Regions from separate parts of the Gordonia sp. CNJ-863 genome, predicted to be linked through region 1. Evidence: riboswitches for the same ligand, from Rfam matches in the RefSeq annotation. Region 1 holds a riboswitch; the other holds the start of a gene.
What was found. A riboswitch is a leader RNA that binds a small molecule or an ion and turns the genes downstream of it on or off. The one in region 1 is predicted to bind cyclic di-AMP.

Region 1 (7,710 bases):
GCGCCGGTGTTCCACCCGGCCTTCCGGTTCACGGGGCCGCCGCGCAAGGAGATCGGCATCCCGACCGTGTTCAACGTGCTCGGACCGCTGACGAATCCGGCCCGGCCCACCTCCGGCCTCATCGGCTGCGCCTTCGCCGACCTCGCCCCGGTTCTCGCCAGCGCGTTCGCCGATCGCGGCGGCTCGGCTCTGGTGGTGCGCGGCGACGACGGCCTCGACGAACTCACCACGACCACCACCTCGACGGTGTGGCAGGTCGTCGGCGGCCAGGTGTCCCAGCTCAGCATCGACCCGGCCGATCTCGGCATCGCTCGCGTGGAGCTGTCCGCGCTGCAGGGCGGCGATGCGGTCGCGAACGCTGCTATCGCGCGCGAATTGTTCTCGGGGACAACAGGTCCCGTACGCGACGCGGTGTTGCTGAACTCCGCCGGCGCGATCGTGGCGTTCGAACAGCAGGGCCCGATGACCTCGGTCGAGCTGACCGAGGCGCTCGGCGCCGCCAAGGATCGCGCCGCCGACGCCATCGACTCGGGTGCGGCGGCGGCGCTGCTCGACCGATGGGCCGCGCTCAGCACTCAGCTGGGGGCGGCCGCCCGCGGTTAGTTCTCGCCGATCGAGAAGCCACCCTCCACGTCCGAGCTGGAGTAGCTGCGGAACGCGATGTGGGTGGCGGACTTGAGCACTCCGGGCAGTCGGTTGATCTGCCCGGTCACCACGGATGCGATGTGCTCGTGATCGCGGACGCGGATCTTCGCGATGAGGTCGACGTCGCCCGCGCAGGAGTACACCTCTTCGACGCCGGCGATGTCGGCCACGGCCTGAGCGGTCTCCGGGATCTGGTGGATGTCGGCCTGGATGAGGACGATGGCAGTGATCATGGCGCAAGCCTAGTGGCCACGAGCTCGCGGATCGGCGAGCGCTGCGCCGCCCGTGGTGTCCGGTGCACAACGGCGCGGGCGTCGGAGCGGGCGTCTCGCGCGGATTGTGACCAGCCGCGCCGGCGTTCGGCGCAACCCGCCGGGAGTGCCACGGGATCAGTGGTGGACACGATGCGGGCCCCGGGTTCGGTCATCCACCGATAGATCAGTGCGACCTCCTCGGCCGGGGCTCCGCGCAGCGGCCCGGGCTCGGGGATGACCGTCTCGGCGGCGGCGACGAGAGCGTCGACGACCGGCATGGGGGAGACGCCCCGCCGTGCACGCCCGGCCGCCGCGAGCCGTCCGTGACGGACGACGGCGAAATGCCAGCCGCGCTCCTCATCGGGACGGGCGACGACGATTTCGGCGATCGCGCACAGTGCGGCCAGCCGCTGACACCGCGCCAGGGCGTCGATGGTCAGCGCGAGCCGGTCGCGATGGCGGGCGGCGGTCTCGAACATCTGCGCCTCGGAGAGTTCGGCGAGGCGCGCGGTCAGCTCGTCGAGGAGGTCGTCGGTCTCGCCGCGCATCAGCCGGCGGGCCGCGGTCACGCGCGGCAGGTAATCCGGGACGGTCTGGGGTTGCGCCGCGGCGGCATGGCATCCCCCGGGCTGACGGACGCCATCGGGAGTGGGGCACCAGTGGTACCCGGTGGCGCCGAGGCGCTTGGTGCACGTGCGCAGTCCGGCGGCCGCGGCGATCACGTCGGCCACTGTCGCCGCGTTGTTGCGGTTGCCCACCGGACCGATGGATTCGTCGGTGGGCGTGCGGCTCACCTTGAGGCGCGGGAAGCGCTCCTCGGTGAGCGTCACCCACCATCCCTTGTGGGGCTGCGTCGAACGCCGGTTGTAGGCCGGCGCGTGGGCAGCGAGCAATCGCAGCTCGCGGACGGCCGCCTCGAGCGCGTGAGAACACTCGACGACGTCGACGCGCTCGGCCAGCAGGACCATCTCGGTGATGCGGCGTCGGGGATCGCTGCCGGAGAAATAGGAACGGACGCGGCGTCGGAGGTCCACCGCGGTGCCGACATAGAGGACCTCGTTCGACGGTCCGCGGAAGAGATAGACGCCCGGCCGCGCGGGCACACGGTCGGCCATCTGACGTTTGGCCCGCAGGCGCGGATCGGTGCGCGGCAGATATGAGGTGAGTTCCCCGACCGTCGAGATGCCCTGATTCCCGACGCGTTCGAGGAGACGGTGGAAGACCTCGACGGTGGCGCGGGCGTCGTCCAGGGCCCGGTGGGTCGGACGGACCGAGACGTCGAAGAGTTCGGCGAGGGCGCTCAGCTTGACCGTGGGCGCCTCGTCGCGGGGCAGGATGCGACGGGCCATCGTCACGGTGCAGAGGCTGAGGCTGAACGGCCAGTCCAGGTGGAGCCGGAGGGCGTTCTGCCGCAGGAACCCCATGTCGAAGCGCGCGTTGTGGGCGACCAGGATCGCGCCGCGGGCGAACTCGAGGAACGAGGGCAGCACAGATTCGATCCGGGGGGCGTCGGTGACCATCGCCGTCGTGATCCCCGTGAGCGTGACGATCTGCGGAGGGATGGGCCGGCCGGGATCGACGAGGGTGGCGAACTCGCCGATCACCTCGCCGCCGCGGATCTTCACCGCGCCGATCTCGGTGATGCGGTCGCCTGCGGGATTCGAGCCGGTGGTCTCGAGGTCGACGACGACGAGCGTGGTGTCGAACAGAGCGCGATCGCTGAACTCGCTCGACATGGCGTCGCCGCCGGTGGCCTGGTCGGCGGCCTCGAGATCCGCGAAGGTCAGCTGTCCCGAGATCACCTGTCCTGCGGCTGCACCGCCACCATCCCTGCGCGTCACGAGGCGAACATTAGTTCGACGCACCGACACGGCGGATGTGACACCCCGATCGTTCGTTCCGTTTCGGTCCCGGGGCCGCGGCGGGGACGTACGCCGATGTCACCTGTTACTCGTGTGACGCATGTGTCGAACACTGTGCGAGCGAGTTTGTCGGTGGTGGTCCCTAGTCTCCATCTCGAAGTGAGAGATCGACGCCGACGGCGCCGAAATCGCCCGCCGTGACCCGCCCGATCCGGAGTTCAAACGCCTCCGACGGCCAGATGAGATGGAGATCACACGATGCATGTCGACTGCGCAACCTGCCCGGCCCGCCCCGTCGCCTGTGACGGGTGCATGATGACCGTGCTTTTCGGTGGCCCGAACTGGGACGATGCACCCGTTGAAGGTGGAGCTTCGGTAACGGTGCAGGCCCTCGACGACGATGCGGAACTGGACCTCGCGATCGATGTGTTCCAGTCGGCTGCAATGGTCACCAGTGCCGCTGCACGATCTGCAAGAACCGAGAAAACTGCACGTCAGAAGCCATTTCGCGTCATCTCGTCGACCGAACTCCGGGCGGGCTGAGAAGCGGTGGCGAACTGCGTGTCTGGTGCCTAGTGGACACAGCGCCGACGATTTCGTAACCTTTCTGAGACCTTTGCGGAGCGTCCCGCTTCAACAGAAGTGGTCCGCACAAGTCACCGCTCAATCGCCCTCACGGGCGAACCGGGGAACCACTTACTTCGGGCAGCGCGGCCAGGGATGTCGGTACTGACACGACCAGCTGAGACTGTCCCGATCGGGGTGAATCGCGTCAACGCGCAAACGTGTCCTTCTGGGATACGGCTGTGCCGAAAACGCGTAGGGCCACTCTTCCGGCCCGAACCCGACAGCTAACTCGGTCGGCGGTACAGGGAGAAACTGAAGGAGAACTCGCTTCGTGGCCAAACATCGTTTGGAACAGCCCAATCGTGGGAGCACGGTTGCCAAGAAGGCGGTGATCGCTGGATCGATCACGCTCGGTTCGCTCGCTGCCGCGGCCGGCCCTGCTCTTGCAGCCCCGGTCCACACCCCGCTCGGTACCTTCGAGATCCCGGCACTGCCCGGTGAGCAGAAGGCCCCGGAAGCGGCCCCGGCACCCAAGCCCGTCGCGAAGTCGCCGGCTGCCACGGTCGAGATCCCCAACGTCGGCCAGTTCACCATCCCGGGTATCGGTCAGAACCAGATCCCGCAGCAGTTCCGTCCGCATGGTGGCGCCCCCCTCGGGCAGCCTCAGCTGACCGCCGGCCAGAAGGCCGTCAAGGCTGCGGAGAGCAAGATCGGCTCGCCGTACTCGTACGGTTCGGCCGGCCCCAACGCCTTCGACTGTTCGGGTCTCGTCTACTGGTCCTACAAGCAGGCCGGCAAGAACATCCCCCGTGACAGCTACGGCCAGCTCGGTGGCGGGCGCGCGGTCTCCTACAGCGAGGCCAAGCCGGGCGACGTGATGATCTTCAACGGTGGCGGCCATGCCGGCATCTACGTCGGAAACGGACAGTTCGTCCACTCCTCGACCTACGGCACGCCCGTGAAGCGTGACGCGGTCAAGGAATGGCAGCTCACCGGTATCCGGCGGTACTGAGACCAACTGAACAAGAGCATCAGGAGAGGGCGGGTCGCGAGCTTTGTGCGATCCGCCCGATCCAGTCTCGGGGGCCATCGGGGGAACTTAGGGTGGTCCGCGGGGGAGGAACGAAGCGGTAGAGGAGTGACTGGACCGTGCTTTCCGGGGAGGGACTAGTGAACGCGATGCGTCTGCGCGCTCGATCGGGCCCGATGATGCTCGCCTTGTGTCTGCTGGCGGCGATCGTGACCGTCGTCCCGCTGACGACCGGCGGCGTCGGGCAGGCCCAGGCCGCGCCCGCGCGATCGGCGGACCAGCTTCTCGATCGATACAAACAGCTCGGCACCGAGGCCGAGAAGACCACCGAGGCGATGCACAACGCCAAGATCGAGTACGACAAGCAGCGCTCGGTCGTTGCGCAGGCCAAGCGGGCCGCGGCCGACGCCCAGCGCAAACTCGACATCAGCCGTGAGCAGCTCGCCTCCTACCAGGCCAGGGTCGACGCCATCGTGCGCGCCAGCTACCAGGCGCCCGCGTCAGCGGTCTCTACGCGGTGATGGTCAGCGACTCGCCCCAGGCGCTGCTCGACCAGATGTCGGGACTCGACATGATCTCGCGGCAGGCCGCTTCCGACCTGACCGCCATCAAGAAGGTCCGTGCCCGCACCGCGGCCGCCAAGAAGGACGCCGACCAGACCGCACTCGCGGCGTCGGAGGCCGTCTCGCGCGCCGAACGGGTCCGCGGAGACCTCCAGACCAAGCAGGCCGACCTGCAGATGCAGGCGATCCAGATCCGCGCGATCTACCAGTCGATGACCGGCAAGCAGCTCGCCGCCCTCCTCGGCCCGAAGTTCGACTTCGACCCGCGGATCGTCCCCAAGGGCACCGCCGCCGCACTCGTCGCGGTCCAAGCCGCGCTGACGCGCATCGGCGATCCCTACGTGTGGGGCGCGACCGGCCCGAGCTCGTTCGACTGCTCGGGTCTGATGGTGTGGGCCTACAAGCAGGCCGGCAAGACCCTCCCGCGGTCGAGTGAGGCGCAGTTGGCCGGCGGTCAGCCGGTGTCCCGCGAGGACCTCAAGGCCGGCGACCTGGTCATCTACTACCCGGACGCCCACCACGTCGGGATGTACGTCGGTGACGGATACGTCATCCACGCCTCGACCTTCGGTGTCCCGGTCAAGGTCGTCCCGCTCGACGAGGCCGGTCCGTTCAACTCCGGCCGTCGGTTCTAGACTCCACTGGTGGTTTCACTCCGCGGGCGTTGGCGCCCGACGCTCGCGTCCGCGGTCGTGCTGCTCATCGGTGTGACCACCGGATGCGGCGGCCAGGAGCCGTCCGCGGCCGACGGGTCGATCTCCCGTGGCAGCCCCTCGACGACGTCGACCCCGGCCAATCCCTACGAACAACAGCGTGCCGAGGGCGTGACGCGCCTGCTGGACGACCTCACCGCGACGATCACCTCCGGGGAGGTGCAGAAGATCGGGTCGCTGCTCGACGAGGCGGCGACCCCGGCGTTCGAGAATCGCTGGGTCACCGCGGCGGAGAACTTCCGTCCCCGGCAGTTTGTCCGCGGAGACTCCGACGGTCGGTTGCAGTTCGCCCGTTTCCGCTACCAGCTGGCCCCCACGGAGGAGGCCGAGGCACTGGTACCCGCCGAAGTCCAAGGCCTTCTCGACGCGAACGGCAGTTCGGACGCCTGGGTGGCGCCGGTGGAGCTGCGCTACGCCCTCGGTGGTGAACGCGCACCCGGTGTCGACGAACCCGAGGTCGTCGTGACGACCCAGTTCGTGGTCGCCCGCTACGGCGACGAGTGGAAGCTCGTCGGCGACACGGGGGCACTCGGCGGGGAGCCGACCCCGCCCCAGCTGTGGGAACTGCCCGGACTGTCTGTCTCCGACGCCGCCACCGCCGGCGGGACGTCGGTGATCGCCCGCTATCTCCGCACCAGCCCGGCTTCGGCGAACCTGCGCAAGCTGCTGCCCGACGCCGTCGACGCGGTGACCGCTTTCTGGGGAGAGTCCTGGGATCGGCGCGCCGTGCTCGTGACCACCTCCGACCAGGACGAGTTCGCCGCCCTGGTCGGGCAAGGCGGCGCGATAGGTGCGGCGGCCGCGGCGACCGTCTACAGCCGGGTGGATTTCCCTCGGCGCACCGCCATCGGCCAGCGCGTGGTCTTCACCCCGGCCGCCGATGATCTGGCCCCGCCGACGCTCGCCGTCGTGTTGCGTCACGAACTCACGCATGTTGCGGCCCGCGCGCAAACGGCTCTCGACGCCCCCCTCTGGATCACCGAGGGAGTGGCCGAATATGTCGGCCGCAAGGGCACATATCGCCGCCTCGCGGACGCTGCGCCCGACCTGACCGAGACGGTCCGGGCGGGAAACACTCCCACCGCGCTGCCGGACGATGCTGCCTTCGCGATGGACGGCCCGACCTCGCAGCTCGCCTACCAGAGCGCATGGTCGATGGCCGCGTACGTCGCCGATCGTTACGGGGAGGAGCGCCTGAAGCGGTTCTATCTCGGGGTCGCGGCGACCGCCGACCCGGCTCGCCAGGATGCGGCCATCCGGGCCGCGCTCGGTGTCAGCCGCGGCGAGCTGGTGACCGGGTGGGGCCGATGGCTCGAGGGACAGGTCCGCTGATGGCACGAACCCTGTTGATCACCAACGACTTCCCGCCCCGACCGGGTGGGATCCAGTCGTACCTGCAGAATCTGGTCGATCTGCTCCCGCCGGAGGACATCGTCGTGTACGCGCCGCGGTGGCGCGGCCGATCGCACATCGACTTCGACGCCGAGGTGCCCTACCGGGTATACCGCCATCGCACGACCCTGATGCTGCCGACCCCGTTCGTCGCCCGGCGCGCGGCGGAAATCATTCGGCGCGAACAGATCTCGACCGTCTGGTTCGGTGCGGCTGCGCCGCTCGCCGTCCTCGCGCCTGCGATGCGCCGTGCAGGGGCACAACGCATCCTCGCGAGCACCCACGGTCACGAGGTCGGCTGGTCGATGCTCCCCGTTGCGCGTCAGGTCCTGGGCCACATCGGTCGCCACACCGACGTCATCACCTTCGTCAGCCGGTACACCCGAGGTCGATTCGCGTCGGCCTTCGGTGCGCACGCGGCACTGGAATACCTGCCGCCCGGCGTCGACGTCGCGCGGTTCTCGCCCGATCCTGTTCTGCGGCAGAAGTTCCGGGACCGCCACGAGTTGGGCGACCGGCCGACGATCCTGTGCCTGTCGCGCCTCGTGCCGCGCAAGGGACAGGACGTGCTGATCCGGGCGCTGCCGCTCATCCGTCGAACGATGCCCGACGCCGTCCTGGTGATCGTCGGCGGAGGGCCGTACGCGGAGAAGCTGCATGCACTGGCGACGCGGACCGGTGTCG
Region 2 (7,710 bases), on a different contig from region 1:
GTGCTGCTGCCCCCGACCCTGTGGATCGGCTTCACCGTCGTCGCCGTGCTGCTCGGGCTGGGCCTGCTCCAGACCGTGATGACGACCCGCGGCACATCGCTGGTGCCGGGTCTGGGCGGTCGACGCCCCGACCACGCCGCACCGACTGTCGCCTTCCGGGCCGCCGGTTCGGACGATGCCGCACGCCGGACCGGACCGGGGTCGGCACCGACCCGGGCGCATTCCCAGCGGCCGACGACCACGCGGATGCCGTCGACGGCACCGTTCCCGAACTCCGGTCACCGGCCACCCGGTGACCGCTCCACCCCCGACGAGACAGGACAACGCCGACCGTGATCAGCAGTGGTGAGAAGAAGGCACTTTCGATCATCGCGATCGTCGTGGTGGCGTTCGTCGCAGTCGTCGGCGTCTCGGTGTTCCTGCTGACCCGCAACTCCACGCACGACGACCGGCCGTACGTGCACCTCGCCGTCGGCAAGAACCTCTACACCGTCGAACCGGTGCGGTGGTGCGACCTGATGCTCGACGAGTGCGACCCGCCGCTCGGCACGTCGCAGCGCGAGGCGCCCCGGGTTCCGGTGGCGGTCGGCGACACGGTGATGCTGTCGGTCTCCGGCGACATCGCGAAGGGACCCTGGAACCTCGCGGCCGTCTACTGGACGCCGAAGGGGCTCGTCGAAGACGAGCAGCCCCAGGCGTCGGGTGAGACGTACACGGTCACGCTGAAGACGGCACCCGAATTCGTCCTGCTGGGGGTCACCGTCTACCCGGCGTCGGCCCGGTTGACGCAGAACGACGAGATCATCCCGCGCGGAGTGCTGGCAGCACAGACCGCACCGGAGAATTTCCTGCAGTACCTCGGCTGACACCGCGGCGTCGAGGTCGGCGCTCGACGACCGGGGTTCAGCTCTCGAGTTCGCGGGCGACCGCGCGCACGACCTCGGAGATCCGCTGCGCGGTCTTGCGGTCGGGGTAGCGCCCCTTGCGCAGGTCCGGCTGCACCTTGCCCTCGAGCAGGGTGATCAGATCGGCGACCATGCCGTGCAGTTCATCGGGGGTGTGCCGCTTGGTGTCCTTGCGGGCGGCCTCGCGCACGTTCTTGGACACGCTCGGCGCGGGTTCGAGAACCTTGACGCTCAGTGCCTGCGGCCCGCGGCGACCGGCGGCCATGCCGAACTCCACCCGCTGCCCCGGCTTGAGGGCCTCCACCCCTTCGGGCAGGGCGGACGAACGGACGTAGACGTCCTCACCGCTCTCCTGAGCGAGGAAGCCGAAGCCCTTGTCCGCGTCGTACCACTTCACCTTGCCGGTCGGCACTGTGCTCACCCTCATCTGTACGTCGTAGATCTCTTGCGGATCTGCCTGTCACAACAAAAGACGCCGTCACCCATCACACGACCCACGGCGGAAAGTCCGTATGGGCCCAGACGGATGCAAGGCGCCTGCTGCGCCCCATGGTAGCCAACACCCCACCCCGCGGTCACACCATTACCTCAGCCCAACCCGTCACACCCTTGCGCGACGTCGCCCTCCCGGAGAGTGCACTACCGTAGACGGCATGCAGAAGACGACGTCCCCGCGGCTGCTGCAGGTGGCCATGGTGATCTTCGCGATCGGACTCATCGCCCTCGTGGCCTTGTTCGTGACCCCGCTGGTCACCGACGGCGACACGGCACCGACCTTCGTCTACCTGCTGACCATGTGCGCACCCCTGGGTTTTCTCCTCGGCCTGGTGTACGCACTCCGTGCCGGACGCCGAGCCAGGTGAGGACCCCGTGACAGCGACCATCGACACCACCCCAGACCTCGCCCCCGTCTCCGACGCCAAGGCTCTCCGGGCAGCGTTCAGCTGCTTCCCCAGCGGCGTCGTCGCGGTGTGTTGCCTACAGGGTGAGGGAGATTCGACCACGCTGATCGGAATGGCGGCGAGTTCTTTCACCACCGTCTCCCTCGACCCTCCGCTGGTGTCGGTGTGCGTTCAGAACACGTCGACGACGTGGCCGCAGATCCGTACCGCGCCGGCCATCGGGGTCAGCGTCTTCGCCGGCGACCAGACCGACGTCTGCAAACAGCTCGCCGGTCCGTCGGAGCGCCGTTTCGACGGCATCACACCGCTGCGCACCGACGCCGGGGCCGTCTTCGTCCCGAACGCCGCCGCCCATCTGTCGTGCACCATCCACAACGAGATCCAGGCCGGCGACCACACCGTCGTGCTGCTGGAGATCAGCACCCTGCGCGCCGATCCCGGCGTCGAGCCGCTTGTGTTCCACGCCAGCACCTTCCGTGCTCTCGAGGCCCGTAAAGACCCGAACGCCACGTGATCTGCAGGACAGCATGAGCACGGTCGGCCTCGGGATCCCCACGCCACGGTCGATGACGGCCGCGGCACCATCGGACGTGCCCACGCAGGGACCCCTGCGCGACACGTTCGGGCGGGTCGCGAAGGACCTGCGGGTCTCGGTGACCGACCGATGCAATCTGCGCTGTACCTACTGCATGCCGGCCGAGGGACTCGACTGGATGCCCAACGACGCGGTGCTGAGCGCCGACGAACTGATCCGTGTGCTGACGGTCGCGGTCCGGGATCTGGGGATAGAACGCATCCGCTTCACCGGCGGGGAGCCCCTGCTGCGCCGCGACCTCGAGCAGGTCATCGGCGCCGTCGCCGCCCTGCCCCGGCGACCCGAGATCGCGATCACCACCAACGGTCTGGGTCTCACGCGGCGGATCGACGGTCTCGTCGCCGCCGGGCTCAGCCGCATCAACATCTCCCTCGACACCGTCGACCGGGAACGGTTCGCCCAGATCACCCGGCGCGATCGGCTCGACGACGTGTTGGCCGGTCTCGCCGCCGCCAAACGCGCGGGTCTCGACCCCGTCAAGGTCAACGCCGTGCTCCCCGACCGCGCCGACCTCGACGCCATCCCCGACCTGCTCGCCTACTGCCTGGAACAGGGCTACGAACTCCGCATCATCGAACAGATGCCCCTCGACGCCGACCACGCCTGGCAACGGGCCCGGATGGTGACCGCCGACGAGATCCTGGCGACGCTTCGCACACGGTTCGATCTGCTGCCCGATCCGGCACCGCGCGGCAGCGCCCCGGCGGCCACCTGGATCGTCGACGGCCATCGGACGTCACGGGGCCCGGCCAAGGTCGGGGTGATCGCCTCGGTCACCCGCCCGTTCTGCGGCGACTGCGACCGCACCCGGCTCACCGCCGACGGGTCGCTGCGCAACTGCCTGTTCGCGTCGTCGGAGACCGATCTGCGCGCTGTGCTGCGCACGCTGCCCGACGACGAGGTCGACGCCGCCATCGCGGCGCTGTGGCGCACCGACATGTGGCAGAAGGCTCCCGGACACGAGGTGAACGCGGCCGGCTTCGTGCAGCCGACGCGGCCCATGTCCGCCATCGGCGGATAGGCTCGCCCCGATGAACCTCACCGTCCGCTTCTTCGCCGCTGCTCGCGCCGCCGCCGGCACCGAGTCGCGCGTCGTCGACATCGAGCCCGCGGCCACCCTCGGAGACCTCGAGTCGACGCTGTCCGCCGGCAACCCCGAATTGGCGACGGTCCTCGAGCGGTGTTCCTACCTCCGCGACGAAACGGCCTTCACTGACCGTTCACTACAGCTCGGCATCTGCTCGACACTCGACGTCCTCCCCCCGTTCGCCGGTGGTTGACACCACAGCCGCCCTGTGACCTTTCTCACATAACGGAGCGGTAACGAGATGGCCACGGGACCGCATCCGGCGCGATGAACTGCGAGGACGCCGAAAGTTGGTCGGGAGACCAGGTTCTGGAGAAAAAATAAGTTGTGGACAAGCAGGTGAATCGGCCGATCGAAGGACGTACTGTACGAAGCGACCTTCTCGAAGGTCACGGTAAGGAAACAGAACATACGTCCCGCCGGCCGCGCCGAGCCTCGCTCCGCCGGTGGGAACGACCGCACGAAATCTAGGAGCGAGGACGGGGGACCCAACCTCATCCCCTGAGACCGGGCACCACACACGGTGTCCTCGGGGTTAAGTCCCAGGCGCAGAACCGTGGTTAACAAATCATGGTGACGCACTGGGGCCGAGCAGCCTCTCGCTCGAACCCGACAGCTGACTTCGTAGGCGCGTGGAGAGAGGAATTCGATCTATGTCCGGACGTCACCGCAAGCAGACGACCAACTCGACCACCAAGACCATCACCAAGGTCGCCCTCACCGGCGCCGTCCTCGGTGGCGGAGCCGCACTCCTGGGCACCGGTACCGCGAATGCCGCGACCGACGCCGAGTGGAACCAGGTCGCCCAGTGCGAGTCCGGCGGTAACTGGGCCATCAACACCGGCAACGGCTACCACGGCGGCCTGCAGTTCTCGCCGAGCACCTGGAGCGGCCACGGCGGCGGCGAGTTCGCCCCGACCGCCGAGCAGGCCACCCGCGAGGAGCAGATCGTCGTCGCCGAGCGCGTGCTCGCCTCGCAGGGCAAGGGCGCATGGCCCACCTGTGGCGTCGGCCTGTCGGGCCACACCCCGCGCACCGCGCCGAGCGATGTCCCGGCCCCGATCGTCAAGAAGCTCCAGGACGGCAACGGCAGCTTCAGCCTCGTCAAGGCCCCTGAGGCCAGGACCACCGACGACGTCGCCAAGCAGGTCACCTCGGTTCTCACCGATGCCGGTGTGAGCCCCGAGGTCGAGAACCTCTGGAACGCGGCCAAGAACAGCGGTGTCTCGCTGAGCCCCGATCAGATCAAGATGTTCAACGACAACAAGCACCTGCTGCCCAACCCCTGACGAGTAGCAACCCTTACCTGTAGCAGCTCGGACACAATCCGCAGCGCACAGAGGGACCCAGACGAAGGGCCCCGCACGATGACTGATCCGTGCGGGGCCCTTTTCCAATTCTCAGCTGGTTTCCGACAACCCCGCAGCGTCGGATCCCAGAATCTGCAGTAGAGCGAGTGCCTCGGCGTCCGCCGAACCCGCCGGCGCACTGTAGAGAACCAGGTGCTGGTCCCGTTCGGCGAGCTCCAGCGAATCGCAGTCGACCGTGATCTTCCCGACGACCGGATGCTGCAGACTCTTCCGGAGCGTCGGCGCGGCCGCGACGTCGTGCTGGTCCCACAGCCGCGCGAACTGTTCGCTGCCCGCCCGGAGGTCCTCGACGAGACCGACGACCGCCGGGTCCGACGGATAGCGGGTCGACGCGAGCCGCAACCTGGCGACGACGTGATGCCGGAACTCCGCGCCGTCGGAGATTCCGTACAGCGCTGCCGATGCGCCGTCCCCGAGGAACGCGCGACGCGCGAGATTCCGTTCGTCCGGGCCGAGTTCGGCGAAATCCTCCATGAGCGCGGCGGCCAGGTCGTTCCACGCGAGAACCTCGAAGATCGCCGACATCACGAATCCCGCGGTCTGCGGCATGCGGTCCAGCAGTGCGACGATGCTCGGACGCACATCACGCCGGTGGAGGGCGGTCCGGGGTGGGGCTGTCCCGGCGAGCATGTGCAGGTGATCGGACTCCTCATCGGTGAGCAGCAGCGCACCGGCGATGCCGACGAGTACCTCCGCCGACGGCCGGGGCGCGCGGCCCTGCTCGAGCCGCACGTAGTACTCGGTCGAGATGTGCGCGAGCACCGCGACCTCCTCCCGCCTGAGCCCGGGAGTCCGACGCCGGGTACCGGCCGGCAGACCGACGTCCTCCGGCTGCAAACGCTCACGTCGACTCCGCAGAAACGAGGCGAGTCCGTGCTTGTCCATACGTCGAGTGTGCGTGCAATCGGCCGGCGGAGAGTAGTACAGCCTGTGCCTGAATGAGCTCGGCGGCCGCAGCAACGCTGGGGTCATGACCCACAACACCGACACCCGGTCCACCCCGTCCACCGGCCTGCTCACCGGCAAGGTCATCTTCATCAGCGGCGCCAGCCGCGGGATCGGCGCGGCTGCCGCGCATCTTTTCGCCGATGAAGGCGCCTCGGTCGTGCTCTGCGCACGCGGCGTCGACGCCCTCGATCGAATCGTCGACGACATCCGGCAGACGGGCGGCACCGCTCACGCGGTCGCCCTCGACCTGGCCGACGATGCGAGTGTGCACGCCGCGGTCGCCCGCGCCGGGGAGCTCCACGGCCGCCTCGACGGCGCGTTCAACAACGGCGCCGTCGTCCAGGAGGAACCCGGTCCGCTGCAGAACACCACGGAAACCGACATCGAGCGGCAGTTCACGGTGAACTTCCGCGCGCACTGGATCGCGATGAACGCCCAGGCGGCGCTGATGCGGCGCAACGGCGGCGGCGCGATCGTGAACACCTCGAGCATCGGGGCACGACGCGCCAACCCCGACCTTCCCGCCTACGGCGCGATGAAGCGCGCGCTGAACAGCATCACCGAGACCGCGGCCGTCAGCTGGGCCCGCGACGGTATCCGCGTCAACGGACTCACGCCCGGCGGCACCGCCACCGAGATGATCGACGAGTGGGAGGCGGCCAGCCCGGGCGTCACCCGATGGATCAGCGACACCACCCCGCTCGGCCGGATGGCCGCTCCGCGGGAGATCGCCGAGGTGGCCGCATTCCTGCTCAGCGACCGCGCCTCGTTCGTCACCGGCGCGATCGTGCCCGTCGACGGTGGCGCCGGGGCCTAAGCCGAGTTGATCCACTCCTCGGTGCCGTCGTCGTAGTACTGGTGCTTCCAGACCGGCAGGCGCGCCTTCACCTCGTCGACGAGCCGCGCGCACGTCTCGAAGGCCGCGCGACGATGGTCGGCGGCGACGGCGACCACGAAGGCGACATCACCGATCTCGAGCTCTCCGACGCGATGCGAGACGGCGACCGCGCGGACTCCGTCGACCGCCGACACCTCTTCGACGACCTCGGCGAGCACCTTCGGCGCCGTCGGATGGGCGGAGTAGTCCAGTTCGGCGACGGTCCGGCCGCCGTCGTGATCGCGGACCGCCCCGGCGAAACCGACGATCGCGCCGGCCTTGCCGTCCGAGGCGTCGGCGACCATCGCCTCGTGGTCGGCGAGCCCGATGGGCTTATCCGACACCGCGGTGTGTACGACTACGGTCATTCGTCGATCCTGTCTTGTCGCGGTGATCGGGGGACGATCAGTGATCCCCGCCGCGGATCTGATCGAGGGCGTGGTGCACGACGCCGGAGAGGACGCTCAGGCCGTCCCGCACGCCGCCGGTCGAGCCGGGCAGGTTGACCACCAGTGTGGTCCCGGCGACGCCGGCGAGGCCACGCGAGAGCACGGCGGTCGGCACGTCGGGCAGTCCGGCGGAGCGGATGGCGTCGGCCAGGCCGGGGATCTCGACGTCGAGCAGCGGCCGCGTCTCCTCGGGCGTGCGGTCGGTGGGTGACAGACCCGTTCCGCCGGTGGTGAGCACCAGGTCGACGCCGGCGTACACAGCGGCGCGGATCGCGGCGCCCACCGGTGGACCGTCGGCCACCACATCGCGTTCGGCGACGCGGAAACCCTGCTCGGCGAGCCAGTCCTCGATGATCGGGCCGGTGCGGTCGGGATAGACCCCGGTGCTCGCCCGCGTCGAGGCCACGACGATCTGCGCGACGCGTTGCCGCGCGGGGTCGGGCGAGGGGTTCTCAGCCATCGGCGGGGTCGTCCCGCAGCCAATCGCCGGATTTGCCGCCGGTCTTCTCGAGCAGACGGATGCCGTCCATGTGCGCACGCTTGTCCACGGCCTTGACCATGTCGTGCAGCGTCAGCC

Region 2: linked by a shared signal. The riboswitch ahead of BJF87_RS05130 (transglycosylase family protein) and the one ahead of BJF87_RS24170 (C40 family peptidase) in region 1 are both predicted to bind cyclic di-AMP.

The regions. Positions count from the first base shown of each region.
Region 1 covers NZ_MKKG01000088.1:79,925-87,634, forward strand. Annotated here, with positions in the region: gene trpD (anthranilate phosphoribosyltransferase) at 1-603, shown strand, start outside; gene BJF87_RS24155 (Lrp/AsnC family transcriptional regulator) at 600-878, opposite strand; gene BJF87_RS24160 (DEDD exonuclease domain-containing protein) at 875-2,740, opposite strand; gene BJF87_RS24165 (hypothetical protein) at 3,074-3,304, shown strand; cyclic di-AMP (ydaO/yuaA leader) riboswitch at 3,412-3,642, shown strand; gene BJF87_RS24170 (C40 family peptidase) at 3,660-4,340, shown strand; partial or broken gene BJF87_RS24175 (NlpC/P60 family protein) at 4,508-5,556, shown strand; gene BJF87_RS24180 (hypothetical protein) at 5,566-6,966, shown strand; gene BJF87_RS24185 (glycosyltransferase family 4 protein) at 6,966-7,710, shown strand, end outside.
Region 2 covers NZ_MKKG01000009.1:61,465-69,174, forward strand. Annotated here, with positions in the region: gene BJF87_RS05095 (MFS transporter) at 1-336, shown strand, start outside; gene BJF87_RS05100 (DUF2771 family protein) at 333-866, shown strand; gene BJF87_RS05105 (cold-shock protein) at 904-1,317, opposite strand; gene BJF87_RS05110 (hypothetical protein) at 1,559-1,768, shown strand; gene BJF87_RS05115 (flavin reductase family protein) at 1,776-2,321, shown strand; gene moaA (GTP 3',8-cyclase MoaA) at 2,335-3,423, shown strand; gene BJF87_RS05125 (MoaD/ThiS family protein) at 3,434-3,682, shown strand; cyclic di-AMP (ydaO/yuaA leader) riboswitch at 3,939-4,136, shown strand; gene BJF87_RS05130 (transglycosylase family protein) at 4,143-4,778, shown strand; gene BJF87_RS05135 (helix-turn-helix transcriptional regulator) at 4,890-5,744, opposite strand; gene BJF87_RS05140 (SDR family NAD(P)-dependent oxidoreductase) at 5,830-6,624, shown strand; gene BJF87_RS05145 (molybdenum cofactor biosynthesis protein MoaE) at 6,621-7,052, opposite strand; gene BJF87_RS05150 (molybdenum cofactor biosynthesis protein B) at 7,090-7,593, opposite strand; gene moaC (cyclic pyranopterin monophosphate synthase MoaC) at 7,586-7,710, opposite strand, start outside.